2 regions of the Anoxybacillus sp. FSL W8-0104 genome follow, and region 2 is predicted to be linked to the other one. Evidence: a T-box and tRNA genes for the amino acid it is inferred to sense, from the RefSeq annotation. Region 2 holds a T-box; the other holds one or more tRNA genes.

Region 1 (8,265 bases), 1.8 Mb from region 2:
TCTAGGTGGAGTCGCCGTTGGGATACCACCCTTGTCGTACTGAGATTCTAACCCGCACCCCTGATCGGGGTGGGAGACAGTGTCAGGTGGGCAGTTTGACTGGGGCGGTCGCCTCCCAAAGCGTAACGGAGGCGCCCAAAGGTTCCCTCAGAATGGTTGGAAATCATTCGAAGAGTGTAAAGGCAGAAGGGAGCTTGACTGCGAGACCTACAAGTCGAGCAGGGACGAAAGTCGGGCTTAGTGATCCGGTGGTTCCGAATGGAAGGGCCATCGCTCAACGGATAAAAGCTACCCCGGGGATAACAGGCTTATCTCCCCCAAGAGTCCACATCGACGGGGAGGTTTGGCACCTCGATGTCGGCTCATCGCATCCTGGGGCTGTAGTCGGTCCCAAGGGTTGGGCTGTTCGCCCATTAAAGCGGTACGCGAGCTGGGTTCAGAACGTCGTGAGACAGTTCGGTCCCTATCCGTCGCGGGCGTAGGAAATTTGAGAGGAGCTGTCCTTAGTACGAGAGGACCGGGATGGACGCACCGCTGGTGTACCAGTTGTTCCGCCAGGAGCACAGCTGGGTAGCTATGTGCGGAAGGGATAAGCGCTGAAAGCATCTAAGCGTGAAGCCCCCCTCAAGATGAGATTTCCCATCGCGTCAAGCGAGTAAGATCCCTTGAAGATGACAAGGTAGATAGGTCCGAGGTGGAAGCGTGGCGACACGTGCAGCTGACGGATACTAATCGATCGAGGACTTAACTAAGCACACAAGAAAAGCGTAGAACGGTCCTTGGCGAAGCCAAGGAAACGTCCGACGGAGCCGAGAGCTTTTGACGAAGACGTGCTTGCACGTCGAACGGAAAAAGCGAAGGCGTAGGAGGATGTTAGTTCGAAGCTAGACAGTAAGAAAAGCGAAGGCGACTGTTCTGTTATCTAGTTTTGAAGGAATAAAAAAATGCTTGACAACAAAAAATATTCCGTTATAATAACATTTGTCTAAAGCATTATTGCTCGGTGACGATGGCGGAGAGGTCACACCCGTTCCCATCCCGAACACGGAAGTTAAGCTCTCCAGCGCCGATGGTAGTTGGCGGGACACCGCCTGCGAGAGTAGGACGTTGCCGGGCAAGATGCAATGGAGGATTAGCTCAGCTGGGAGAGCACTTGCCTTACAAGCAAGGGGTCGGCGGTTCGATCCCGTCATCCTCCACCATGTATGAACATTGATTTACTTTTATCATCGCGGGGTGGAGCAGCCAGGTAGCTCGTCGGGCTCATAACCCGAAGGTCGCAGGTTCAAATCCTGCCCCCGCAACCAAAATGGTCCCGTAGTGTAGTGGTTAACATGCCTGCCTGTCACGCAGGAGATCGCGGGTTCGAGTCCCGTCGGGACCGCCACTATATAAGTGAATTACTTAGACGGCTCGGTAGCTCAGTCGGTAGAGCAAAGGACTGAAAATCCTTGTGTCGGCGGTTCGATTCCGTCCCGAGCCACCATTTTAAATGATGCCGGCTTAGCTCAATTGGTAGAGCAACTGACTTGTAATCAGTAGGTTGCGGGTTCAAGTCCTGCAGCCGGCACCATCTGCGGAGGGGTAGCGAAGTGGCTAAACGCGGCGGACTGTAAATCCGCTCCCCTTGGGTTCGGCGGTTCGAATCCGTCCCCCTCCACCATTTTGACTTTAGGGGCATAGTTTAATGGTAGAACAGAGGTCTCCAAAACCTCCGGTGTGGGTTCGATTCCTACTGCCCCTGCCAAAAAACGTGGCGGCTATGGCGAAGTGGTTAACGCACCAGATTGTGGCTCTGGCATTCGTGGGTTCGATTCCCACTAGTCGCCCCATATATGCTTGAAAATTTTGGGGTATAGCCAAGCGGTAAGGCAACGGACTTTGACTCCGTGATGCGTTGGTTCGAATCCAGCTACCCCAGCCATATATGCGGAAGTAGTTCAGTGGTAGAACACCACCTTGCCAAGGTGGGGGTCGCGGGTTCGAGTCCCGTCTTCCGCTCTTCGTTTCATGGCGGCATAGCCAAGTGGTAAGGCAGAGGTCTGCAAAACCTTTACCACCGGTTCGAATCCGGTTGCCGCCTCCATTTTTTATGCGCCGGGGTGGCGGAATTGGCAGACGCACAGGACTTAAAATCCTGCGGTAGGTGACTACCGTGCCGGTTCGAGTCCGGCCCTCGGCACTGTAAAGGCTTGACAAAGCAAGTTTGTGTGATAAAATTTAATTGTTCCATGCCGATGTGGCGGAACTGGCAGACGCGCACGACTCAAAATCGTGTTCCCTTGCGGGAGTGTGGGTTCGACTCCCACCATCGGCACTGTTAAATAGGGAAAAGGTTTTAGGGACAAGGGGTTTCACAAAGGTGAAATCCCTTGTTTTTTATTTACCGAATACATTTGACGCATTTTTATTTTGGAAAGTAGGTGAATAAAATGATCATTGCGAACAACTATAAAGAAATTAAAGATCATTTTGATTTCACGGATAGTATCATAACGGATATGAAATGGAATAATCCATTAGACCTATCTATCACGATAGACTATTATTGGGATACACAGGAGAATAGGGAGGAAAATAGGACATTAGCGTTGCATTTTAAGGATTGCCTAGATGTGGAGTACAAAATAAAAAAAGAGATACTAGAAATGTCAAGGCGTGATATCCATTTTGATAGCTTGTTCACTATTATTCTCTTCGAAAATGTAGAAGCAAATTCAAGCGAATTTTACCATTTTCATATCTATACCTTTGATTATAAAGAGCCGTTGTTAAAAATTATTTGTAAGCAAGTTCAGTTGGAAGAAGTATAGCGCCACTCGTCATGGATTTTAACAAAGAGATGGGAAAGATTAACAACTAAAAGGCGGTTCGCTCCGCCTTGTTTTATTGTTGTTTTTGCGGTATTATCTCGTTAAGAAAAGCGAACGCGTCAAGTTGTTACTAACTCATATTTCGCACCTTGGTAGGGCGGAACAAAAGGATTTTTCATTCAGTTTTTTAGAAACCCGTGGTGCTATATAAAATCGAGTAAGCATAAAAATAGCCCTTGCTTGTGGATCTCCTATAGAATGGAAGTGCCAACCAACATTCGAAAGGAGAATTCCCATGCAAGAGCCCTTTCATTTTACTACAGATCAAGCAAAGATTCAAAAACAATATGCAGTCATTTTCTTTTTTGTTTCTGCCCAGCTGTCACAAATTCAATTCTATCTTCAACGTCGCAATCGTCATTTGGTGAAACAAGAAGATACGGTGATCATTGCTATTCATCTTTTAGGAAAGCTGCTTGGCTTCTCTTCCGAACGTGCATGGCATCGCTTTGTGACTGGGAACTTGTTTACAACGTTCTCGATACAATCGCCGTTGTCGAGCGCTGCGCTTTGCGATCAAATGGATCCGCCATGAGCTAGCCAAACGTGGACAACACCACGCCTATGCGGTCGTAGATAGTATACCACTCGAGTTGTGCCATGCCGCAAGAATGTACCGAGTCAAACGATTTCAAGGAATCGCGGACATCGGTCTCTGTGCATCGAAAAAGCAGTGGTACTATGGATTTAAGCTCCATCTTCAGGTGACCAACCAAGGACTGCCCATGGGATACGTGGTAACGGAGGCGTCCTGTCACGATCGAACTGCAGCTGAAACCGTCATGACCCAAATTCCTCATCCTTTTAATTTGGGTGATAAAGGATTTATCAGTAGCGAATTGCAAAAAAAGTTGTATGAAGCGTACCAAATCGCTTTTTGGACTCCATCTCGCAAAAATCATCGTTTTTGATTATATGAATTTGATTGTGTATGAAACCAAAAGGTGTTATGTCAAATCTCTTCTTCATTTGTAACCACGATGCCTATTATTGTCCAGGCATATATGCGCGCATTGATTTTATAGGGAAAAATGAGTTATAAAGAGATGAGTGATGCATTTTTGAAAAAGTTGTGAACAACGTATTGACTTGTCCGAGGGGAGTCGATATAATGTAAAACGTAATTACGAAACAGGGATTCCTGTTTTTATTTTTGCATCTGATTCGACAAATTTCTACTTTTTCTGCATGCGGGTGTAGTTTAGTGGTAAAACCTCAGCCACGAGCGACACATCGTCGAATAAGCGACGAGTTGCCTCGACGCACCGATCATCGTTGAGTAAGCGGGAAGAGGAAGAGGCATAGTTGAGCGTGCAGGGCAATTGTGGATATAGTGAATACAATGATGCGGGTGTAGTTTAGTGGTAAAACCTCAGCCTTCCAAGCTGATGTCGTGGGTTCGATTCCCATCACCCGCTCCATACATACGGGGACAACGCAGTGTTTCGTTTCGAAGATGAACGGGGCATTGCGTTTTTTTATTTCGCTTCGCCCCGTATTTGTTATATGATGAGTTGTGTATGAGCTGTACCCCCATGGATTTGAATAAACATCTCTTTCATCGCTTGCAATATTTGTTCACATTGCGTTTCTGTAAATGAGGGCAGAAAATATACGATTTGAATTGCATTTGTTGTTTGCTCTGTAACCATTGTTCGTTTCGAATCAACGATTGGACTGCCGAACGGGCCTTGAGCGTCTTTTGTGACGAGTTTTCGATCAAAATTTGTCGTCCGATCATTGATGCCGATATATTCATCTGCTTGTGTACCGATCGTGACGGCTATATCTCCTGTTAGATGATCTTGATCATAAATGCCGATCGGTAGTTTATAATATAAGGAAAAAAAGTTATTCACATCGGCCGCCGAGTGAATGGATGGAATAAAACTTTGCTTCTGTACGCGACGAAGCAAACTTTCCGATGAAGGACGATATCGGCTCGGATCTGTGCCAATTTGTTTAAATACAGACCGCCATTCTTTTACTTCTGGCCATTCAGCCAACGGAGTTTGTTCCATATCAAAATATAGCAACTCTTGAAATTGGCGAAGTTTCCCTTTCAACATGTTGGGGGACGGACCGACGACGATTTGATCGTATGTAAGGACACCGATTTTAAAATGGGATACGCGCTGTTTTATTGTGTCACAAATGGTTAACATATCGTTCACTCCTTTTTCTTTACATTGTAACATAAACAACGAAGAAAGGAGGGATTCAGGGATGGACGTTGAAGCGCTAAAAGAAGAAATCATTCAATATAGCCGAACAATCGGTATTGATAAAATTGGTTTTGCTCATGCGGATCCATTTTTTGAACTAAAAGAGCGATTGCGTCAACAACAACAACTCGGATATGAATCGGGATTTGAAGAGCCTGATATTGAAAAGCGGACAACCCCATCTTTATTGCTTCCAGAAGCACGTTCTATTATTGCAATTGCCCTCGCGTATCCGTCGAAGCTAAAAAACGCACCGCGAAGCACGAAAACAGAACGAAGAGGCATTTTTTGTCGAGCATCTTGGGGACAAGATTATCATGTTGTTTTACGCGATCGCTTACAAAAATTAGAACAATTTATTTTAGAACGTGTACCAGATGCAAAAGTAAAATCAATGGTAGATACAGGAGAATTATCGGATCGTGCAGTAGCCGAACGAGCAGGGATCGGATGGAGTGGGAAAAACTGCTCAATTATTACGCCAGAGTTTGGATCGTACGTATATTTAGGAGAAATGATTACAAATATCCCGTTTCCTCCTGATACGCCAATCGAAGACCAATGTGGGACATGCACGCGCTGCATTGATGCTTGTCCGACAGGAGCGCTTGTGCAAGGGGGACAGTTGAATGCGAAACGATGTATCGCTTTTTTAACGCAAACGAAAACGTTTATTCCTGATGAGTTTCGCGATAAAATTGGTAATCGATTGTACGGATGTGATACGTGTCAACTTGTTTGTCCGAAAAATAAAGGAAAAGACTTTCATTTCCATCCAGAGATGGAGCCGGATCCAGAAGTGGTGAAACCGCTATTAAAACCACTTCTTCATATGACGAGTCGCCAATTTAAAGAAACGTTTGGACACCTCTCTGGGGCATGGCGCGGAAAAAAACCGATTCAACGGAATGCGATCATTGCATTGGCTCATTACAAAGATGAAAGTGCCATCGACGATTTATTGATATTGCTTCAAAAAGATTCACGTCCAGTCATTCGTGGAACGGCCGCGTGGGCGCTTGGGAAAATCGGAAATCGTAAAGTTGTGCCGATGCTCCAGCAAGCAAAAGAAAAAGAACAAGATGAGGACGTTATTCGAGAAATTGATAACGCGTTAGCGATGCTTGAAAATGTGTAGTTGTTTTTCTTTCATCTCTGACATAACGTATTAAAAAACGAAAAAGTGGTGAGCGAGATGAGAAAACAGCTACACGCCCTTCTCGATCAGCGTATTCGTTCCTTTTTTGCGGCTAATGTGACGGATGAGGAAATGGAACGAAAAAAGCAACTGCTGGCGAAGCGACAGGCGAAGCTTGTGAAATGCGAAGGAAAAGGAGTCGTAATAGAAAAGAAACATATTGCCTCTCACACGTTCGTCCGCTACATCGTTCATTTCCGTTTTTTTATTTGGCAAGACGGGTGGATGTATGTTGAAGAGGAACAAGAGATGCGTGAAGCAATATTTGAACGACGTGAGCTTGTGAGTGATCGCCCGCTTTTGCCTAACATGGAGACGGAACAAGTTGAAAAAAAACAAGAACGTCATGAAGATGAACGAGTTCGTTATACGTATGATCGATTAGCCGCAGTACGATATGCTGAAGTATGGTGGAATGGTTATAACCCCGCGTTTCATCAATTCCATGTTGATTGCACAAATTTCGTTTCTCAATGTTTGCATGCGGGCGGTATTCCGATGATCGGATATCCAAATAAAACGAAAGGATGGTGGATGCGAGAAAACGATTGGAGCTATACGTGGACGGTTGCACATGCATTTCGTTGGTATTTAAGTGGAACGAAAACAGGTATTCAAGCAGTTGAAAAAAAATCGCCGGAACAGTTGTCTCTTGGTGACGTCATTTGTTATGATTTTCAAGGGGACGGACGATTCGATCACACGACGATCGTTGTCGCGAAAGATAAACAAGGGATGCCTCTCGTCAATGCCCATACGTCCAATAGTAGAATGCGTTATTGGTCATACGAGGATTCAACCGCTTATACGCCGAATATTCAATATAAGTTTTTTCATATTATTGATCGAATATAGGAGTGAAGAATGTGGCTTTACATGTCGTTTTATATCAACCAGAAATTCCAGCAAACACAGGAAATATCGCGCGTACGTGCGCGGCGACAGGAACGTCATTACATTTAATTCGACCGCTCGGATTTTCAACTGATGACAAAATGTTAAAGCGTGCCGGATTAGATTATTGGGAGTATGTTAACGTTCATTATTACGATTCATTACAAGAGCTTTTCGAAAAATATAAGGAAGGTCAATTTTTCTTTATTACGAAGTTTGGAGAAAAATATTACACCTCTTTTGACTATAGCGATCAAACGAAAGACTACTTTTTCGTTTTTGGTCGCGAAACAAGCGGATTGCCGAAAGATTTAATTGAAAATAACATGGAACGTTGTTTGCGTATTCCGATGAATGAATACGTCCGTTCGCTCAATTTATCGAACACAGCTGCTATCCTCGTGTATGAAGCGTTAAGACAACAAAACTTTCCAAACGTATTTTAAGCGACTTTCGAATGAAAGTCGCTTAATTTTTTACTTCTGGCTTATCATTATATCCTGCGGTGAAGATCGCCACCAAAAAGGCAGCGATTACGCCAAGAATGAGAAGCGTCTTCATATACAATCTCCTCCCTTGATGAAGTGACAACAAATGTCCACGTTTTCATTATAGCTTAATTGCATGTCGGGATGAAAGTCATTCTTTCACGAATGATCCCGGACATCCTTGCATACATATGGTATTAATCACAATGCTAGATCACAACGGTGGAGGAGGTCCGTGTATGGACATTTTAAAAAAAATACAAAAATATAGAGAAGAAGAACAGAAGTTAAAGTGGGAAGGGACATTTGCGGAATATTTAGAAATCGTAAAAGAAAAGCCATGGGTAGCTCAGTCTGCTCATTCTCGCGTTTACAATATGATCAAAGATGCGGGCGTAGAAGAAGTGGATGGGAAGAAAAAATACAACTTTTTTAGCGGCCAGTTGTTTGGACTTGAGGAAGCGCTAGAGCGTCTTGTAGAAGAATATTTTCATCCAGCTGCGAAACGATTAGATGTTCGAAAACGTATTTTGTTGTTAATGGGGCCAGTAAGCGGCGGAAAATCGACGCTTGTGACGATGTTAAAG
Region 2 (19,151 bases):
AGTGTAAAGACTTCAAACAAGGGGGAGTTTGGGATGATTAAAGTGGAAGCGCTACCAGTCATTCAAGGGGATTTTAACTTGAAAAACTATGAAGAAACGTATCAAACGTTTGACTGGTCTGAAGCAGAAAAACATTTTTCATGGTATGAAACCGGGAAAGTAAACATGGCGTACGAAGCGATCGATCGCCATGCGGAAACGTTTCGAAAAAACAAAGTAGCTCTTTATTATCGTGATGCGACAAGAGAAGAAAAGTATACGTTTAAAGAAATGAAAGAGTTTTCAAATAAAGTAGCTAACGTATTAAAAGAAGTAGCTGATGTTGAAAAAGGCGACCGTGTCTTTATTTTTATGCCTCGTTCACCAGAATTATATTTCTCTGTGCTTGGTGCAATTAAACTTGGTGCAATTGTTGGGCCGCTTTTTGAAGCGTTCATGGAAGGGGCTGTGCGTGACCGTTTAGAAGATAGCGAAGCGAAGGTCATTATTACGACGCCTGAACTGTTACCGCGTGTACCGGTAAATGAGTTGCCGGCATTAAAATACGTATTTTTAGTCGGAGATGACGTGAAAGAAGAAGGCCCATTTTTTGATTTGAAAAAACGGATGAATGCCGCAAGCAAACATTTCGATATTGAGTGGGTCGGACGTGAGGACGGTCTCATTTTACATTATACATCTGGTTCAACCGGAAAACCAAAAGGTGTATTGCACGTGCATAATGCCATGATCCAACATTATCAAACAGCAAAATGGGTGTTAGACTTAAAAGAGGACGATGTATATTGGTGCACAGCTGACCCAGGTTGGGTAACGGGAACATCATATGGTATTTTCGGTCCGTGGCTTTGCGGAGCATCAAACGTCATTGTAGGGGGGCGATTTAACCCAGAAGCGTGGTACAAAACGATTGAAGACTATGGTGTGACAGTATGGTATAGTGCACCGACAGCATTCCGCATGTTAATGGGTGCTGGGGACGAGCTTGTGAAAAAATATGATTTGCGTTCACTTCGCCATATTTTAAGTGTCGGTGAACCGCTCAATCCAGAAGTCGTGCGCTGGGGAATGAAAGTATTTAATCGTCGCATTCACGATACATGGTGGATGACAGAAACAGGAGCACAACTCATTTGCAACTATCCGTGTATGGAAATTAAACCAGGATCAATGGGGAAACCGATTCCAGGAGTCAAAGCAGCGATCGTTGACGATCAAGGAAATGAATTGCCACCGTATCGTATGGGCAATTTGGCGATTAAAAAAGGTTGGCCATCAATGATGCGCGCCATTTGGAACAATCCGCAAAAATACGAATCGTATTTCTTGCCTGGTGATTGGTATGTGTCTGGTGATTCTGCGTATATGGATGAGGACGGATATTTTTGGTTCCAGGGACGAATTGATGACGTCATTATGACAGCAGGAGAGCGTGTCGGTCCGTTTGAAGTAGAAAGCAAGCTCGTTGAACATCCAGCTGTTGCAGAAGCAGGTGTCATCGGAAAACCGGATCCAGTGCGCGGTGAAATTATTAAAGCGTTTGTAGCTTTACGCGAGGGGTACGAGCCGTCAGAAGAGTTAAAAGAAGATATTCGTAACTTTGTGAAAAAAGGCTTAGCAGCACATGCCGCACCGCGTGAAATCGAGTTTCGTGACAAACTTCCAAAAACGAGAAGTGGAAAAATTATGCGTCGCGTCTTAAAAGCTTGGGAGCTAAACTTACCGACAGGTGACTTATCAACAATGGAAGATTAAAAAAATCGGGCTCGGCCCGATTTTTTTAATTAGTTGATGGTTGCTCTTCGGTCGGTATGTCTATCGGTTGCTCTTCGGTCGGTATGTCTATCGGTTGTTCATCGGTTGATTGCTCAGGTGGTGTAGCAGGCAGCATGCGAACGATATTTGACGGATTTGATTCCAATCCAGCGATGTCGACAGCAGTAACATAATATATTCCTTGTTTTAACGGTATGCTTTTTTGTTCTCCTCTACGTATTGTTGCGATGACTTGAAACGGTGCTGTTTCTGATGCTGTGTAATATACGCGATAACCAATGACGTCTTGTTCGTGATGTTCGCCCCAGACGAGCGTTGCTCCTTTTTGTTGCACTGCAAGCGGATCTGGTTTTTTACCGTTTTCTTGAAGTGTTTTTGCTACAAATACATGTTTCCACTTGTCGTTTCGAGGAAGCAGTTGGCTCATATCTTTTATATGTTGAATTCCCCATTGTTCAAGCAACGAAGTGTCAATCATGACCCCTTCTTTTGTAAATTCTTTTGGTGTTGTCGGCAAGGCAACGTATCGTTCCCCGTTTAGTTCAACGAAAGTACCGTTGATTAAGTACCGATCTTCTTGTTTTGGCACAAATGCGGTATTAAACAAGTCAGTTTCTATCAGTCCAAATCGTTTACACGTCTCTGATGGAAGTAACCCAGAAATAGCACAATACGAACGTTTAACAATTCCGCCAGGCATGCGGAATCGCTCTTTTGGCGCAATGAGTTCTGGGCGAATATCATATGCCCCATTCATTAACTGTGCCCATAACAATAAGTTTCTTTGCGAATATGATAACCCTTTATAATTTTTTTCGAGCGATTTCGGTGTATCGTATCCCATCCAAATGCCAAACGTGACATTTGGATTTGTTGCTACAAACCATGCATCTTTCGTATTTTGACCCGTTCCTGTTTTTCCCGCCCAATCGGCCGAAAATTTCAGCTTGCCATTTAAAAAGGCGGCCGTGCCGGAGCGAATGACGTCGCGCATCATATCAATCGTTAAATAGGCCGTTTGTGGCGAAAATACTTCTACCGGCTTTGTTTCATGCTCGTATACGACATTTCCGTTTTTATCGACAATTTTTTCGATTAAGTACGCATCGATAAACGTTCCGCCATTAGCAAATGTTGCGTATGCGTTTACGTTCTCTTCAATCGTTACCCCTTTTGTCAATCCGCCAAGCGCAAGCGCTAAGTTGCTTCCATCTCCCGTTGTTAAACTCGTGAAGCCCATTTTTTCTAAATAGGAAATGGGGCGTTGCTCGATGATGCGCGCATACGTCCGAATAGCAGGAATGTTATACGACTTTTTCAACGCATGACGTACGGATGTTAAGCCATGCGTTTTTCCATCCGCGTTTTTCGGTCGGTACGGACCTTGTTTCGTTGGGATTTCCAACGCGACATCTGGAATAACGGACCCCGGCTGAACGATCCCCATTTCCATTGCTGGTGCATAAACAAGAAGCGGCTTCATCGTTGATCCGTTTGAGCGATATGCTTGTGTAGCGTGATTTAGCTGCTCGCGTTTATAATCTCTTCCTCCAACAAAGCTAATGATGCGACCTGTTTTGTTTTCGATGAGCATAGCCCCCACTTCTACCGGCTGACGAACGGAAATGATTTGTCCTGTTTTTTCGTCCTTTTTGCGCACGACTGTATCGCTTCCAAAGTAAGGATATTTTTCTACGATTGCTTGCATGCGCTCATATATATCTTTGTCGATCGTTGTGTAAATCGTGTAACCGTTTTGTCGTAATTGTTTTTCAGCCTTTTCCGCATATTCCATATATAGTTGATCGTTCAAACGCACATCTTGCCGTTCATAGCCATCTTTTTTAGCTAGTAAATCAACGAAAATGTCTTTTGCACGACGCTCAATTTCAAACGTTAACCACGGGTATTTCTCTATTGGAGAAGGTAAGGAAGAAACAAAATCTTTCGTAATGTCGTATGCAATCGCTTCCTCATACTGCTCTTTTGAAATATACCCTGCTTTTTTCATGCGCGATAATACAGTTTTCATCCGATTTAACGCTGGGGATAAATCGTTTTTCAACTCCCCTTTGCTTGTAAACGGCGTATAGCGAAACGGACTTTGTGGCAATCCTGCTAAAAATGCAGCTTGCGGCAATGTTAATTCTTTTGCATCAACACCGAAAACGCCTTTTGCGGCAGCTTGAACGCCAGCAATATTTCGTCCGGATGCGTTTCGTCCAAACGTTACAACGTTAATGTAGGCTTCTAAAATTTCATCTTTCGTAAAAAATTTCTCAAGGCGTAAAGCAAGTAACACTTCTTTTGCTTTGCGCTCAAATGACACTTCGCTCGTTAAAATTTGATTTTTTACAAGTTGCTGTGTTAATGTACTTCCTCCACTACGTGTAGAGGAATTTGTTGCTTCTTGAAAAATGGCACGTATAATAGCTTTTGGTACAACCCCTTTATGTTCATAAAAATGTTCATCTTCCGTCGCAATGACGGCTTGAATGAAATAAGGGGAAACTTGCGAAAGTTTGACTTCATCGCGTTCTAGGTCTGAACGAAAATAGCCGAGATATTCGCGATTGGCGAAGTAAATATGTGTTGTTTCTTCATAGTTATAAATATCTTTTTTCATTTCTTTGTATGGAATCGGTTTGGCATCTTTCACGAGCGAGGCGAAATATCCTGCCCCGACACCGAAAGCAAAGCTGAACGCACATAAACTTACGATGAATATAATTAAACATACGTTCCAGACGACTTCGTATGTGATCGTAAAATGACGCCATAGTTTTTGCCATGAGAATCGCACTTGTTTTTCTGACATAGTGACCTCCCATCTGTATTATATTTTCATTATTATATCATAATTTGTCTTTTCATATCGGTAAATGTCTAAATTTGTTTGAAGATCTTGACAACAGTTGGCGTTTTATGATAAAAGAGGATATACTGACATGTAAATAATCGAGCGATGAGCGGAACGAGTAGTGCTTATCTCCCTGCGAACAGAGAGCTAGTGGTTGGTGCGAACTAGCGCATAGATGAGCATGAATTACCTCCGGGAGCATCTTTTGCGAACGGCGTGTGCCAAGTAGCAAAAGACGGTGTCGACCGTTATGGCAATGAAGTGAGAGAACATAGGCGTTCTCTAAGTAGGGTGGTACCGCGACATAAACTCGTCCCTTCATGTGAAGGACGAGTTTTTTTGTTTGAATCTAAAACAGAAAGGATGGTTGAGATGGATTTGCTTCAAGACTTACAATTTCGTGGTTTAATTAATCAGATGACAGATGAAGATGGATTGAAAGCGTTGTTGGCAGAAGAAAGCGTAAAAGTATATTGTGGTTTTGATCCGACGGCGGATAGTTTGCACATCGGTCACTTGCTTCCGATCTTAATGTTGCGTCGTTTTCAACAAGCAGGGCATCAACCGATTGCGCTCGTCGGTGGGGCAACAGGACTCATTGGAGACCCAAGCGGAAAGAAAACAGAGCGAAAATTAAATGAAAAAGAGACAGTCGCTTATTACAGTGAGCGAATTAAACAACAGCTAAGCCGTTTTTTAGATTTTGAGAAAGTCGACAATCCAGCCATTATTGCAAATAACTATGAATGGATTGGTTCGCTTGATGTCATTACATTTTTGCGCGATGTTGGGAAAAACTTTGGGATTAACTACATGCTCGCAAAAGAATCAGTCCAATCGCGATTAGAAGCAGGGATTTCATTTACAGAATTTAGTTATATGATTTTACAAGCGTACGATTTCCTCAAACTATATGAAATGTATGGATGTAAGTTGCAAGTAGGTGGCAGTGACCAATGGGGAAACATTACAGCAGGATTAGAGCTCATTCGGAAAACAGAAGAAGATGCGAAAGTGTTTGGATTAACCGTTCCGCTCGTAACGAAAGCAGATGGAACAAAATTTGGAAAAACAGAAGGTGGGGCAGTATGGCTTGATGCTGATAAAACGTCGCCATATGAGTTCTATCAATTTTGGATTAACACTGATGATCGTGATGTTGTGAAATATTTAAAATACTTTACGTTTTTATCCCATGAAGAAATTATCGAATTGGAAAGACAAACGGCTGAAGCACCGGAAAAACGTGCAGCGCAAAAAGCGTTAGCTGCTGAGATGACACGCCTTGTTCATGGGGAAGAAGCGTTGCAGCAGGCGATCAACATTTCTGAAGCGCTCTTTAGCGGAGATGTAGCCAAACTAACAGCGGATGAAATTGAACAAGGGTTTAAAGATGTACCATCGTATGTATGCGAAGAACAGGAGATAGCGCTTGTTGATTTACTTGTAGCAAGCGGTATTTGCCCATCGAAGCGTCAAGCTCGTGAGGATGTTACAAATGGGGCCATTTATGTCAATGGTGAACGTGTGCAAGATGTGAATAAAGTCATGACAGACGCAAATCGTATTGAAGGTCGCTTTACAATTATTCGGCGCGGTAAGAAAAAATATTATTTAATTCGTTACGCATAAAAAAGTCCTCTCTGCTTTGGCAGAGAGGATTTTTTTATTAACGAGAGTAGAACTCAACGATTAATGCTTCGTTAATTTCAGCAGGTAATTCAGAACGCTCTGGTAAGCGAGTGTAAGTACCTTCTAATTTGTCTGCGTCAAGTGTCAAATAGTCAGGTACGAAGTTGTTCACTTCAAGCGCTTCTTTAATAATTTGAAGGTTGCGAGACTTTTCGCGAACAGAAATTGTTTGACCTGGTTTCACGCGATAAGATGGGATATCCACACGGTTGCCGTCAACTAAAATGTGACCATGGTTTACTAATTGGCGAGCTTGACGGCGAGTGCGCGCAAAACCTAAACGGTAAACAAGGTTGTCTAAACGGGACTCAAGTAAAATCATGAAGTTTTCACCGTGCTTACCAGCCATTTTTCCTGCTTCTTCGAACGTTTTACGGAATTGACGTTCATTGACACCGTACATATGGCGAAGCTTTTGCTTCTCTTGAAGTTGCATGCCATATTCAGATAATTTTTTACGTTGTCCTGGACCATGTTGACCTGGTGGGTAAGGACGTTTTTGCAATTCTTTACCAGTGCCGCTTAATGAAATGCCAAGGCGGCGAGAAATTTTCCATGTTGGACCTGTATAACGAGCCATAAATGCTCCTCCTTTGTTTTTATTTTTGGTAAAATAAAAACAGTCGTGCCTCACCATTTATCGCCATTTTGTTTTCATGTATCCTCGCCCTAGCAGCTGAGAGTTACACGATACAGCCTCCAATTAGAGACGCACGTCTCTAAGGGGAACAAAATGGACATACAAATGTGAGCACAAAGGCTGCAATATTTTACACAAAGGCTATTATAGTTTTTTTTTGCGTCTGAGTCAATCATTTTTGTATGGTCTTTGTAATAAGGATTATGGTATGATATAGTTAATAGGTCTTAAGCTTTAGGGATATTACAGAAACTCTCATTTTTTTATTTATATGTTTTTTACACATAAAGAGAGGAAGTATGTGCGGGTGAGTGAAAAAAATGAACGTTCAAGAGCGCGATCAATACGCAATATTTAAACAAAAGTTTTTTGATTGGTTTTTAAGTGAAGAAGATTTTACCGATTTACCTCGCATCATTCAAGCGCTCATCACCTTATTGCAAAAAGAGTTTCATTTGTTAGATGTCACCTTTTACGTACTTAACCCGTTTAAACATGCTTTTGAGCCTGAAGTGACGACAGACTGTACGATCGAACAGCAACGAGAACAATATACGATTCCATTTGATGATCAGTTAAAAAAGCAGTTCGACGATATTGTTATCATTGATGACGAAAGTGAAGTCAAGACGATTCAATTTGGCGTAGTTTTTTCAGAAGATTCGTGCGGACTCGTTCGTTTCAAAATTCATGAGCGGGATATGATGACAAAACATTTTATTAAACAAGTGAAGCACGACTTTTTAAAAGTGTTTGCTCGTATTCGTAAAGTGTCTGAAGTATTAAGTGAAGAAAAGCGATATGAACAGTTGCATCGAGCAGCAACAAAAATTCATGCTTCTATGAATATCGGGGATGTGCTTGAAGAAATTGTAAAAACATTAAAAGAAGTATATCCAACATTTACGTGCCATTTGTTTTTATCGTATGATAGCACGACGAACCGCGATTTGCCGATTAAATTGCTCACATTTGAAAATGAAGATGAGCATATGGGAGCAATGCAGGCGTACGTGACGGGGCAAATTCAGTTCCACAATTCGCTTGTCCATAAAAAGTCTGTCATTTATGCTCCGATTAAAGGAGCACAAGGGATTTATGGCGTCATTGAAATGATTGCCCCGACAATTATGGAGTTGTCTGAACGGGAAATGCGGTTTATTTCTTTGTTGGCGAATACGGCTGGTAGCGCATTAGAAAACGCGAAATTATACGAACAATCGAAACGATTAATTGCTGATTTACAACTCATTAATGAAACGATTCACCATTTAAATACGAATTTACGTTTCCAAGATGCATTACAGTTTATGATTGAAAAAATAAAAACATCATTTGATGCAGAGGAAGTTGGATTTGTTATTTTGCAAGAAAAAGAACGAAAAGTGCTTCCGGGAAGTACGCCTTTTTTCCAATCACGTGAAGCCAAGGCATATGTAGATTTCGTTTTTCATCGTATTCAACATCCACGTGATACGTTATTTTTAGGTGATGTAAAAATTCATAGTGATCATACGAAACGCTTCCGCTCGCTTATGGCTGTGCCGATGATGCGCGGGATGATGAAGGGAGTAGCGATCGTATTGCATCAAGAGGCGTATCATTTTTCGTTTGATATGTTTAAATTGTTGCAGTCGCTTATTCATCACTCGACATTGGCGTTCACAAATGCAGCGTTGCGTGAAGAACTTGAACGGATGGTCATTACCGATCGGTTAACGAATTTATACGCACGTCATTACTTAGATGAACGCATCCAACGTTCGATGGAAGAGGATGGATTAGGTACGTTTATTTTAATAGACATTGATAACTTCAAAAAAGTAAACGACACGTACGGGCATCAAGTAGGTGACGAAATTATTATTCAAGTGGCAAACATTATTAAAGCAAACATTCGCCAAAACGATATTGGTGCTCGATGGGGAGGAGAAGAACTCGCCATTTATTTACCAAAAGTATCTGTTAACGCTGGTTTATCTATTGCGAATCGTCTCGTACAAAAAGTGCGTGAATTAACAAACCCTCCTGTGACGATCTCATGTGGAGTATCGTATTGGAAAAAAAATCGCGCTGACTCGGTCAAGGAGCTATTTAATCGCGCTGATGAAGCGTTATATACAGCGAAACGGACAGGAAAAAACCGCGTCGTTGTTCAAGAATATTAAACAAGAAAGAGGCCCTATTCATCGGCCTCTTTCTTATATGTCAAGGTAGCGAACGAGCGTTTCAACAAAACGTTGTAAATATTGTTCATCTATTTCATCAAAGCGATTTTTGATCGGGCTGTCAATATCGAGCACACCGATAACGTGACCGTCTTTGATCATGGGAACGACAATTTCAGATTGGGACGCTGCGTCGCAGGCGATATGACCTGGGAACGTGTGAACATCGGCAACACGTACTGTGCGCTTTTCAGCAGCGGCCGTTCCACATACCCCTTTGCCGAACGGAATGCGCACGCAAGCCGGTAACCCTTGAAACGGCCCGAGAACGAGTTCGTTTCCTTCGGCTATATAAAAACCGACCCAATTAATATCGTGCAAAAAATAATTCAATAAAGCGGAAGCGTTCGCTAAGTTCGCTACAACATTTTTTTCATCTGAAATTAACGCTTTCAGTTGTTCGATGACAAGTGTATAATTTTCCTCTCTTGTCCCTGTGTATGTTTGCGTATGAAACATGTATTTCACCCCTCTATATCAGCATATGTTCAATTCCTTGGTGAAGGCCAGCGACCGAGTGGGCATCTGAGCCATACACAAGAGGGATGCCGCGTTTGACGGCTTCCTTGACTACCCAATGAGGTGGATATGGCTCTAAACAAAGCGGTTTTACTGCGCCAGCGCCGTTATAATCAAGCTCAAGTTGACGATTTTTCATTTCATCGAGAATGTGTGCGATGATGTTTGTTGCATCGTATTCACACGGATATGCGCGATGAAACTTGCGGACGAGTGTTATATGTCCGATGCGTTTTGGTTTGTGCACCCCTAAATCGGCTACAACAGAAGCTAAAACAGTACGATAATATGCATCGTACACTCGTTCAATGCAACCAAACGATGTAACGATGTCGCCAAACATGTCTTCACTATAATCGATACACATGTATTGATCGTCAACGTGTAAAAAATGAACAGATAAAATGCTGTCATCTAATTGTGGACCAATTTCATTTAAAAACTCCTTCGTTTTTTGTTCATATCCGAGAATGAAATCAACTTCTAATCCGATGCGAATACGAATATGTCTTTCGTACTGTTTTTTTAATGATTGTAAAATGGATACGTACGACGCTAGTTGCTCTTCTTTCATTGCACTATCTTGGTAAGGGGTTGGGTCTATAAATCCTTTTGGAAGCGGTGCGTGCTCGGTGAATGAAATGTCTGTATAGCCGAGCGAAATAGCCTTTTCAATATATTCATGTAGCGCATCTTTGCTTCCGTGGGGACAGAAAGGTGTATGAATATGTCCATCGCGCACATTAGTCACTCCTTTAGGCGCAAACTTCGACAAAAATCACGTTTTTTAGGAAAAAAATTAAAATTTTTGCTCAAAAAATGTTGCTAACATGGTATCATAAAATCATTGAAAAGAAAATGCCTTCTCCATAAAAAAAGAAAGATTGACAACAAGGAGGCCCATTATGGAATTTGTAGCGATTAGTGCGCTCCTCGTCATCGGAGGACTTACATATACATATGTGCATCGAAAACGTTTATATAAACAAATTGACGAATTAGAACAATGGAAAATTTCCTTGATGAATCGACCTGTGCCAGAGGAACTGTCTAAAATTAAGTCGTTAAATATGATGGGGGAAACAGAGCAGCTGTTTGAAAAATGGCGAAATGAGTGGGACGATATTGTTGCTGTTCAGCTTCCGAATATAGAGGAAAAGTTGTTCGACATTGAGGAAGCGGTTGTCAAATACCGATTTATGAAAGCAAAAGAGGCGTTACGTCAAACGGAGCAACAACTACGAGAAATTGAAGGGAACATTCAACGTATTTTATTAGAGTTGCAAGAATTAGTCGGAAGCGAAGAGAAAAATCGAGAAGAAATTGAGCAACTGAAGGAAAAGTATCGTCAAGTAAAAAAAGCGATGCTTACTCAACGTCATGCATTTGGTTGCACAGAAGTTGCGCTTGAGGAGCGATTAAATGCTCTTCAAAACCAATTCCAGACATTTGAACAGTTAACAACGGAAGGGAATTATTTGGCTGCTCGCGAAGTCGTAGTGGTTATTCAAAACGAGCTACATGAATTGAACCGTTTTATTGAACAAATTCCGCTTTTATTAAGCGACGCACAAATTGAAATCCCTGCGCAACTCGACAACATTGTCGAGGGATATCGTGAACTGTTAGAAAAAGGGTATGTGCTTGACCATCTTCCGGTGGAAAAAGAAGTGGAAGCGATCCGTGGAAAAGTATCGGAAGTGCTTGCGTTGTTAGAAACACTTGCTGTAGATGAAGCAGAAAAACTGCTTCGTGAGGTGCAAGAAGATGTGGACACGCTGTACGATTTGTTAGAGAAAGAAGTATATGCAGAACGTTTTGTCCATGAAGAAACGGAGAAAATTGAACAAACGCTTTACGATTTGGAAGAAGAAACGAAAGAAACGCGTGATGAAACATTATTTGTGCAACAAAGCTATCATTTATCGCAAAGCGACTTAGATAAATATCGACAAATCGAGAAGCAAGTACAACAACTAATGAAACGTTTTATGCTCATCCAAACGAAGATGGCCGAGGAGCGTTTAGCTTACTCGCTTATTCGTGAAGAGCTTGAAGAAATTTTAGCGCAAATTGCTACAGTAAAAGAGAAGCATGCCCAGTTTCGCGAGCATTTATATGCGTTACGCAAAGACGAGCTAGCGGCGCGCGAAAAGTTAGCAGAAATGAAAAAACAATTGTCTGAAGCGATTCGACTCGTGAAAAAAAGCAAACTTCCTGGGTTGCCAGAATCTTATATGTTGCAAGTAAGCGAGGCGCGTGAAAGTTTAACGCGCGTATCGCTTACGCTAGATGGGAAACCGTTAAATATGGAAGCTGTTCATCAAGCGTTGGATGAGGCAACTGTTTCCGTGCAAAACGTATATGATCAAACGAAAGAAATGATTGAGCAAGCTCAATTAGCGGAGAGTGTGATTCAATACGGCAACCGCTATCGTCGCCGTTTTCATGCGGTAAATGCGGGATTAGAGGAAGCGGAACAACTATTCCGACGATACGAATACGAACTGGCGTTACAAAAAGCCATCGCTGCGGTAGAACAAGTCGAAGAAGGGGCGTTCGAACGCATCCGCCAGTGGCTAAAAGAAAACGAGTGAAAGGATGTCCTTTCACTCGTTTTTAACTTACTTTTCTTTCGGTACGTGTGACACGATTTGTTTTGTTTAGTAATAAACCGATGACCCCGCCAATGAGTGCTGGTGTAAGCCAGCCGATCCCTTGTTCAAAGAGCGGCAATGTTTTTTCGTATACATGTAAGATGGACGATACATCAAATCCTGCTGCCTTCAGTCCGTCAACGATGCTGACGAGAAACGTACCAGCGAGCGCCCCGATGTAAACGGTTTGTTTTCCCCTGAAATAGTCATGGAGAAACGATAGGGCGACGAGGGTAATGGCTAATGGATAAATAATAATAAGCACAGGAACGGATAACGAAATGAGTTTCGTTAAACCGACATTTGCGGTGAATGCGCTAAAGCAGCTCATAACAATGGCGAGCATTCGATAGGAAAGCTTTGGCGAAATTTTCGAAAAATAACTTGCGCAAGAAGATAATAAACCAACTGATGTCGTTAAGCACGCAAGCATAATGATGATCGATAAAATGATTGTACCCGCTTGACCGAATAAATAGGTCGCTGTTTGACTAATGATTTCGCCGCCGTTATTGCGATAACCGATCGCTTGTACGCTCGATGCTCCAATAAAAGCGAGCGATACATACACGAGCGTTAATCCAGAAGCAGCCACGAACCCGGCCTGAATACAAAGCTTCGTTAATTGTTTTTTATTTGTAATTCCTTTTTGTTGAATGGCTTGAATGACGATGATACCAAAAACGAGTGCTGCGATGGCATCCATCGTTAAGTACCCGTCAACAAACCCTTTAAAAAATGGGGCGTCTGTATATGCATCCGTTGGCGGTTGAATGTCTCCCATAGGCGTCCATATGCTTTTGACAAAAAATAAAGTAAGACCGATGAGTAAAAGAGGTGTTAACAACTTGCCAATTCGGTCAACTAATTTCGAAGGGTTTAACGCTAACCAAAGGGATATGCTAAAATAAACAACAGTATACACCGCTAACATGACGGATCGATCGACAGTTTCAGGTAAAAATGGTGTCACACCAATTTCAAATGATGCCGTACCTGTTCGTGGAATACCAAAAAACGGACCGATGGCTAAATACATAACGATTGTAAAGATGATACCAAATACTGGATGTGCTCGGCTAGCTAATTGTTGCAAGTCGTTCCCTGTTCTTGCAATCGCGATTACTGCTAAAACTGGCAATCCGACACCGGTAATTAAAAAACCTGCGATGGCAAGCCACATGTTTTCCCCTGCTGCTTGCCCGAGAGCTGGAGGGAAAATCATGTTACCAGCGCCAAAAAATAAAGCAAATAACATAAAACCGACAGCTATTAAATCTTTTTTCGACATGCTGATCCTCCTTTGTTTTCTCCGTACCAGCATATATACTACCATACAAAATAAAAATTTTGTCGTTTTTATCAAAAGTTTCAATCTTTAAAATATTCTTGTATGAGTAAAATGTTTGTGGGAGAAAAAAAGACAGGTTCCTGATTTGGTATAATAAGGAACCTGTCAGATATGTAAGCAAAATAGATGAAAAACGGGCTCTCCTCCTGGTAAGGTAGTAAGTGCGAAAAAAAATACAACCAAAGAAAGGAGTGGAGCCCATGCAGGATTATATCACAAACGGCTTGACATTAAAAGAGATCGAACAGTCTTTATTTAGACATATGCAAAAACAATATGGTCATCTCCTTCAACAGGTGTTGGAGGAGATCGACCGCACATTGGCAGAACAGCGGGACAAGAAACGATATGCGCTCAAAGATAAGCGGACGATCCGACTCCAAACGCTATTTGGAGAGGTGGAAGTGAAGCGAAACTACTACTTTGACCGTGAAAAAAAGGTGTATACGTCTTTACTCGATGTCTTTCTCCAGTTCGATGGGGCGCATGGAGTGAGTCCGCTATTAGAGGAGACAGCGATTCATCTCGCCGTGACGGGTTCTTCGTATCGACAGGCTGCGCAGTCGCTTGAAAAGCTGGTGGGGTATGCATGTATGAGTCACGAAACGATTCGCCAGTCCATCATCGAGGCAGAGGTGGAAGGGCACCGTGCGATGGAGAAAAAAGGGCGCGTGTTTTTTATCGAAGCAGACGGGTTGTACGTGAAACGTCAACGAAGCCGCATCAAAGGAAAAGAAGAAAAGATCATCACGATTCACCAAGGATGGGAGAAAAACGGGAAACGCGTATCCTTAGTGAATCGACGGTATATGGTTCATCAAACGAATGAACCGATTTGGGAAGCTGTAGAGAATTTTCTGATGAAGGAATACAGCTATGATCCGTTTGAGGATTGGGTGGTCATCAATGGAGATGGAGCCCCATGGATTACAGCGTGTCGAGAATATTTCGGGGACAGGGGGTACTTTCAGCTTGATCGGTTCCATGTGGCAAGAGAGATTCGTCAATTGTTCCGAGGTCATGCGAGATATCGGGTGATTCGAAAGAAGTTAGCATCATGGGATGAAGAAGGTGTGTTACGAGAACTCACAAGTGCCATCGGTACGTTAGAACATGAGGAGAAGGAAAAGCAACTCGAGGCGCTTGTTCGTCGAATCGAGGAGATGCCAGGATGTTTGCGTGACTATCGCGTATGGTTGAAGGAAAAAGGGATTGACACGACAAACATGAGGGCGATGGGGAGTGCGGAAGGAACGATGCATGTGTTTGCGAAACGAAGTAAAAACGGTCGAAGTTGGAGGGATGCAGGGATTGAAGCGATGTTGCGAGCGATCGTCGCGATAAAAGATACGTTACTCATTCGGACACGCGATGGAGTGATGTATGGCGCGGAAGAACGAGAAGAAACGAAACGAGAAACGATCGTGAAAAAGGCACTGAAGCGCGTGCAAACGCAAATGACAGAAGTGGTACGAGATAACATCCCATACCTTCGCCAATCTTCAGGGACACCGATTTACGAGGCATTGCAAGCATTGAAAGGTTTTTAAAACGAGAGAAAACGCACATACCTACAGGATGAGAGTAAGTAAAAGCGCTTACATATAACGATTTTATAAAACCATATATAACCAAAAAAATCGGTCGAGAAAAAAATCTCCCACAAAGTCTTGACTCAAACATTTAGAAGAACAAAATCATTTAAAGAAGAGGATATGATGTAAGATGGATATGAAAGGACAAAAACTTATTCGGCTTACGTTGTCGTATGCAGTCGTTTTGGTGATGACGATCATTATCGTCTATCCGCTTCTTTGGGTCATCGGCTCGTCATTTAACCCAGGACAAAGTTTATCTGGGTCAAAAATGATTCCAGATAACGCAACGATTGCCCATTATAAAAAGCTGTTTGATACGTCGCAAAGCGACTATCTCATTTGGTATTGGAACTCGTTAAAAATTGCGACATTGACGATGATTTTTTCCGTTATTTTAGTCAGTTTAACAGCGTATTCGTTTTCGCGTTATCGCTTTATCGGACGCCAAAACGGATTGATGACGTTTTTAATTTTGCAGATGATCCCAAACTTTGCGGCGCTTATTGCGATTTTCATTTTAGCGCTTTTAACGGGATTAGTTGATACGCATTTAGGGTTAATTCTCGTGTATGTCGGCGGAGCGATTCCAATGAATACGTGGTTAATGAAAGGATATTTAGATACGATTCCGAAAGAGCTTGATGAGTCAGCGAAGATTGACGGAGCTGGGCATTTGCGCATTTTCTTCCAAATCGTTTTGCCGCTTGCGAAGCCAATTATTGCGGTTGTGGCGCTCTTTACGTTTATCGGTCCGTTTGGCGATTTCATTTTAGCGAGCGTGTTGCTTCGCAGCAAAGAAAAATATACGCTTGCGGTTGGATTGTACGATTTAGTTGCAAAGCAGTTCGGCAGCGAATTTACGACGTTTGCGGCAGGTTCTGTATTAATTGCGGTGCCGATCGCTATTCTCTTCCTTTCATTCCAAAAGTATTTCGTTTCTGGCTTAACGGCAGGTGGAACAAAAGGATGAGAAACGAAAGGAAAGAATCGTTTAGGTTCTTTCCTTTCTTACTATTTCGAGATATATTAACACAAGATGCTTTGGAATGAATGGAGAGTGAAATGAAATGAAACGTGTATTTCGCGCGCTACTTATTTTTGTTTTGTTGTTGTCCGTGACGGCGCCAGTAAGTGCGAAAACAGAGCGCACATGGCAAGATGAACGTATTTATTTTATTATGGTTGACCGCTTTAATAATGGAGATCCGAAAAATGACTACGACGTCGATGTGCACGACCCGAAAGCGTATCACGGTGGCGACTTGCAAGGGGTTATTGACAAGCTCGATTACATAAAGGACATGGGCTTTACAGCTATTTGGCTTACCCCCATTTTTGCGAACGAAAAAGGCGGCTACCACGGCTATTGGATTGAAGATTTTTATAAAGTGGAAGAACATTTTGGTACGCTCGATGATTTCAAACGGCTTGTAAAAGAAGCGCATAAGCGCGATATGAAAGTCATTTTAGATTTCGTTGTCAATCATACAGGCTACAACCACCCGTGGCTAAATGATCCGACGAAAAAAGATTGGTTTCATGAGAAAAAAGACATTTTCAATTGGGCCGATCAACAGGAAGTTGAAAACGGCTGGCTGTTTGGCCTTCCTGATTTAGCGCAAGAAAATCCGGAAGTGAAAGCGTATTTATTTGACGTGGCGAAATGGTGGATTCAAGAAACGGATATTGACGGATATCGGCTAGATACGGTTAAACATGTACCGAAATGGTTTTGGGAAGAGTTTGCTAAAGAAGTGAAGTCAGTGAAACAAGACTTTTTCCTTCTTGGAGAAGTATGGCATGACGATCCGCGTTATGTAGCGGAATATGGGAAGCACGGAATTGATGCATTAATTGATTTTCCGTTTTATAAAGAAGCATCAGCCATTTTTTCAAACGTCGATCAATCGCTTGAACCACTTTACAACGTATGGAAGCGAAACGAGGCGTTTTATGACCGTCCATATTTGCTTGGGACGTTTTTAGATAATCATGATACGGTTCGTTTTACACGTTTAGCCTTGCAAAATCGCATCAATCCGGTGACGCGTTTAAAACTTGGACTGACGTATTTGTTTAGTGCCCCAGGCATTCCGATTATGTATTACGGAACGGAAATCGCGCTTGATGGCGGAGAAGATCCGGATAATCGACGTTTAATGAATTTCCGTACTGATAAAGAGCTCATTGATTATGTGACAAAGCTTGGTGAATTGCGTGAAAAATTGCCGTCGCTTCGCCGAGGTGATTTTGAATTGCTTTATGAAAAAGACGGCATGGCACTTTTTAAACGAACGTACGAAAACGAAACAACAGTGATCGCGATTAACAATACGTCAAAAACACAAAAAGTAACGCTCGATGACGAATTGGAACAAGGAAAAGAATTGCGTGGGTTGCTTGCGGGAGATTTAGTGCGCAGCAAAGACGGCAAGTATGATATCATTTTAGATCGTGAAACGGCGGAAATTTACGTGTTGGCGCCAAAAACAGGATTAAACATTCCGTTTATTGCGGCGCTTGTAGCGGTATATACGGCATTCGGTCTATTTTTATACTTCGCGCGCAAACGAAAAGCGTAATGATGGGGGAGGAGAGAGTATGTTAGAAGATACAAGTTTTGCGATTCGACCGATTGATCAGTTGGACGAAAAAGAAGTGTGGCAACCGCTTGGTGATGTACAAAAAATTGAAGGAAAAAAGCAAATATTTGCATTCACATGCGAGAACGCGTCGGGTAAAATTCATTTTTACCGCGACGATATCGTTCGGATCACGATCGATCCATTTGCTCAAAAGTACGCTTCCGTTAGTCCAGCAGTCGTGGCAGCGCCAGAGAAAGTGACGATGCATGTGCAGGAAGTGGAAAATGGTTGGGAGCTGAAGACGAATGCGTTGACGGTCGTGATCGAACGACGCCCGTTTCGTATAACGGTTTATGATCGAGAAGGGAAGGTGCTTGTACGCGATGTCGAGCCGGTTCGTTTTCAAGCGAAAGGGCGTATGCGCTGTGCACACGCCCTCGCTCCGACCGATGTCGTATATGGATTAGGTGAAAAGACAGGAGTGTTAAATAAACGCGGAGCGGTATGGAAGATGTGGAATACAGATGTGTATGCTCCGCACAATTTAGAAACGGACCCGCTGTACCAGTCGCATCCGTATATGATGGTGTTAAAAGACGGACATGCACACGGCGTCTTTTTCGATCATACGTATGAAACGACGTTTGACTTGCGGCATGAATCGTTTTATACGTTCACGTCAGAAGGCGGTGCCCTCGACTATTACGTGTTTGCCGGCCCGCACCCAAAAGATGTGTTAGGGCAGTATACGCATCTCGTTGGTCGCATGCCGCTGCCGCCAAAGTGGGCGCTCGGTTATCACCAGTCGCGCTATAGTTATGAAACGGAGCAAGAAGTGCGTGAATTAATTGACACATTTCGCAAAAAACATATTCCGCTCGATGCGGTATATTTAGATATTCATTATATGGACGAATATCGTGTATTTACGTTCGATCAAAATCGGTTTCCACATCCGAAATCGCTCGTTCAATATGCGAGTGAACAAGGGGTTCGCATCGTTCCGATCGTTGATCCGGGCGTGAAAGTAGATGCAGAGTACGATACGTATCGCGATGGCGTGCAAAAAGATTATTTTTGTAAATATGCAGACGGAACGTTGTTTAAAGGAGACGTTTGGCCGGGGACGAGCGTGTTTCCTGACTTTTTGAAGAAAAAAGTGCGCAAATGGTGGGGCGAACAACATGCGTTTTACACGAGCATCGGCATTGAAGGCATTTGGAATGATATGAATGAGCCGTCTGT

What was found. The T-box of region 2 lies ahead of tyrS (tyrosine--tRNA ligase). A T-box ahead of a tRNA ligase gene usually reads a tRNA of that ligase, here a tRNA-Tyr.
Region 1: it has a tRNA-Tyr gene. The T-box ahead of tyrS (tyrosine--tRNA ligase) is inferred to sense a tRNA for this amino acid. The anticodon was not compared.

What each region holds. Positions count from the first base shown of each region.
Region 1 is NZ_JBBOQU010000001.1:2,316,277-2,324,541, reverse strand. Features, by position in the region: rRNA gene NST18_RS12270 (23S ribosomal RNA) at 1-752, shown strand, start outside; rRNA gene rrf (5S ribosomal RNA) at 1,000-1,116, shown strand; tRNA gene NST18_RS12260 (tRNA-Val) at 1,127-1,202, shown strand; tRNA gene NST18_RS12255 (tRNA-Met) at 1,231-1,307, shown strand; tRNA gene NST18_RS12250 (tRNA-Asp) at 1,312-1,387, shown strand; tRNA gene NST18_RS12245 (tRNA-Phe) at 1,411-1,486, shown strand; tRNA gene NST18_RS12240 (tRNA-Thr) at 1,498-1,573, shown strand; tRNA gene NST18_RS12235 (tRNA-Tyr) at 1,579-1,663, shown strand; tRNA gene NST18_RS12230 (tRNA-Trp) at 1,674-1,747, shown strand; tRNA gene NST18_RS12225 (tRNA-His) at 1,757-1,832, shown strand; tRNA gene NST18_RS12220 (tRNA-Gln) at 1,850-1,924, shown strand; tRNA gene NST18_RS12215 (tRNA-Gly) at 1,930-2,001, shown strand; tRNA gene NST18_RS12210 (tRNA-Cys) at 2,013-2,086, shown strand; tRNA gene NST18_RS12205 (tRNA-Leu) at 2,097-2,182, shown strand; tRNA gene NST18_RS12200 (tRNA-Leu) at 2,234-2,317, shown strand; gene NST18_RS12195 (hypothetical protein) at 2,433-2,813, shown strand; partial or broken gene NST18_RS12190 (IS982 family transposase) at 3,109-3,778, shown strand; tRNA gene NST18_RS12185 (tRNA-Gly) at 4,221-4,294, shown strand; gene NST18_RS12180 (B3/B4 domain-containing protein) at 4,376-5,038, opposite strand; gene queG (tRNA epoxyqueuosine(34) reductase QueG) at 5,100-6,236, shown strand; gene NST18_RS12170 (amidase domain-containing protein) at 6,294-7,151, shown strand; gene trmL (tRNA (uridine(34)/cytosine(34)/5-carboxymethylaminomethyluridine(34)-2'-O)-methyltransferase TrmL) at 7,163-7,636, shown strand; partial or broken gene NST18_RS12160 (protein prkA) at 7,918-8,265, shown strand, end outside.
Region 2 is NZ_JBBOQU010000001.1:534,069-553,219, forward strand. Features, by position in the region: gene acsA (acetate--CoA ligase) at 37-1,755, shown strand; gene NST18_RS02955 (transglycosylase domain-containing protein) at 1,781-4,594, opposite strand; T-box leader at 4,733-4,957, shown strand; gene tyrS (tyrosine--tRNA ligase) at 5,009-6,268, shown strand; gene rpsD (30S ribosomal protein S4) at 6,306-6,908, opposite strand; gene NST18_RS02970 (sensor domain-containing diguanylate cyclase) at 7,289-9,136, shown strand; gene NST18_RS02975 (GAF domain-containing protein) at 9,170-9,655, opposite strand; gene hisJ (histidinol-phosphatase HisJ) at 9,669-10,457, opposite strand; gene ezrA (septation ring formation regulator EzrA) at 10,621-12,312, shown strand; gene brnQ (branched-chain amino acid transport system II carrier protein) at 12,335-13,663, opposite strand; gene NST18_RS02995 (ISLre2 family transposase) at 13,924-15,273, shown strand; gene NST18_RS03000 (sugar ABC transporter permease) at 15,449-16,291, shown strand; gene NST18_RS03005 (alpha-amylase family glycosyl hydrolase) at 16,389-17,903, shown strand; gene NST18_RS03010 (glycoside hydrolase family 31 protein) at 17,923-19,151, shown strand, end outside.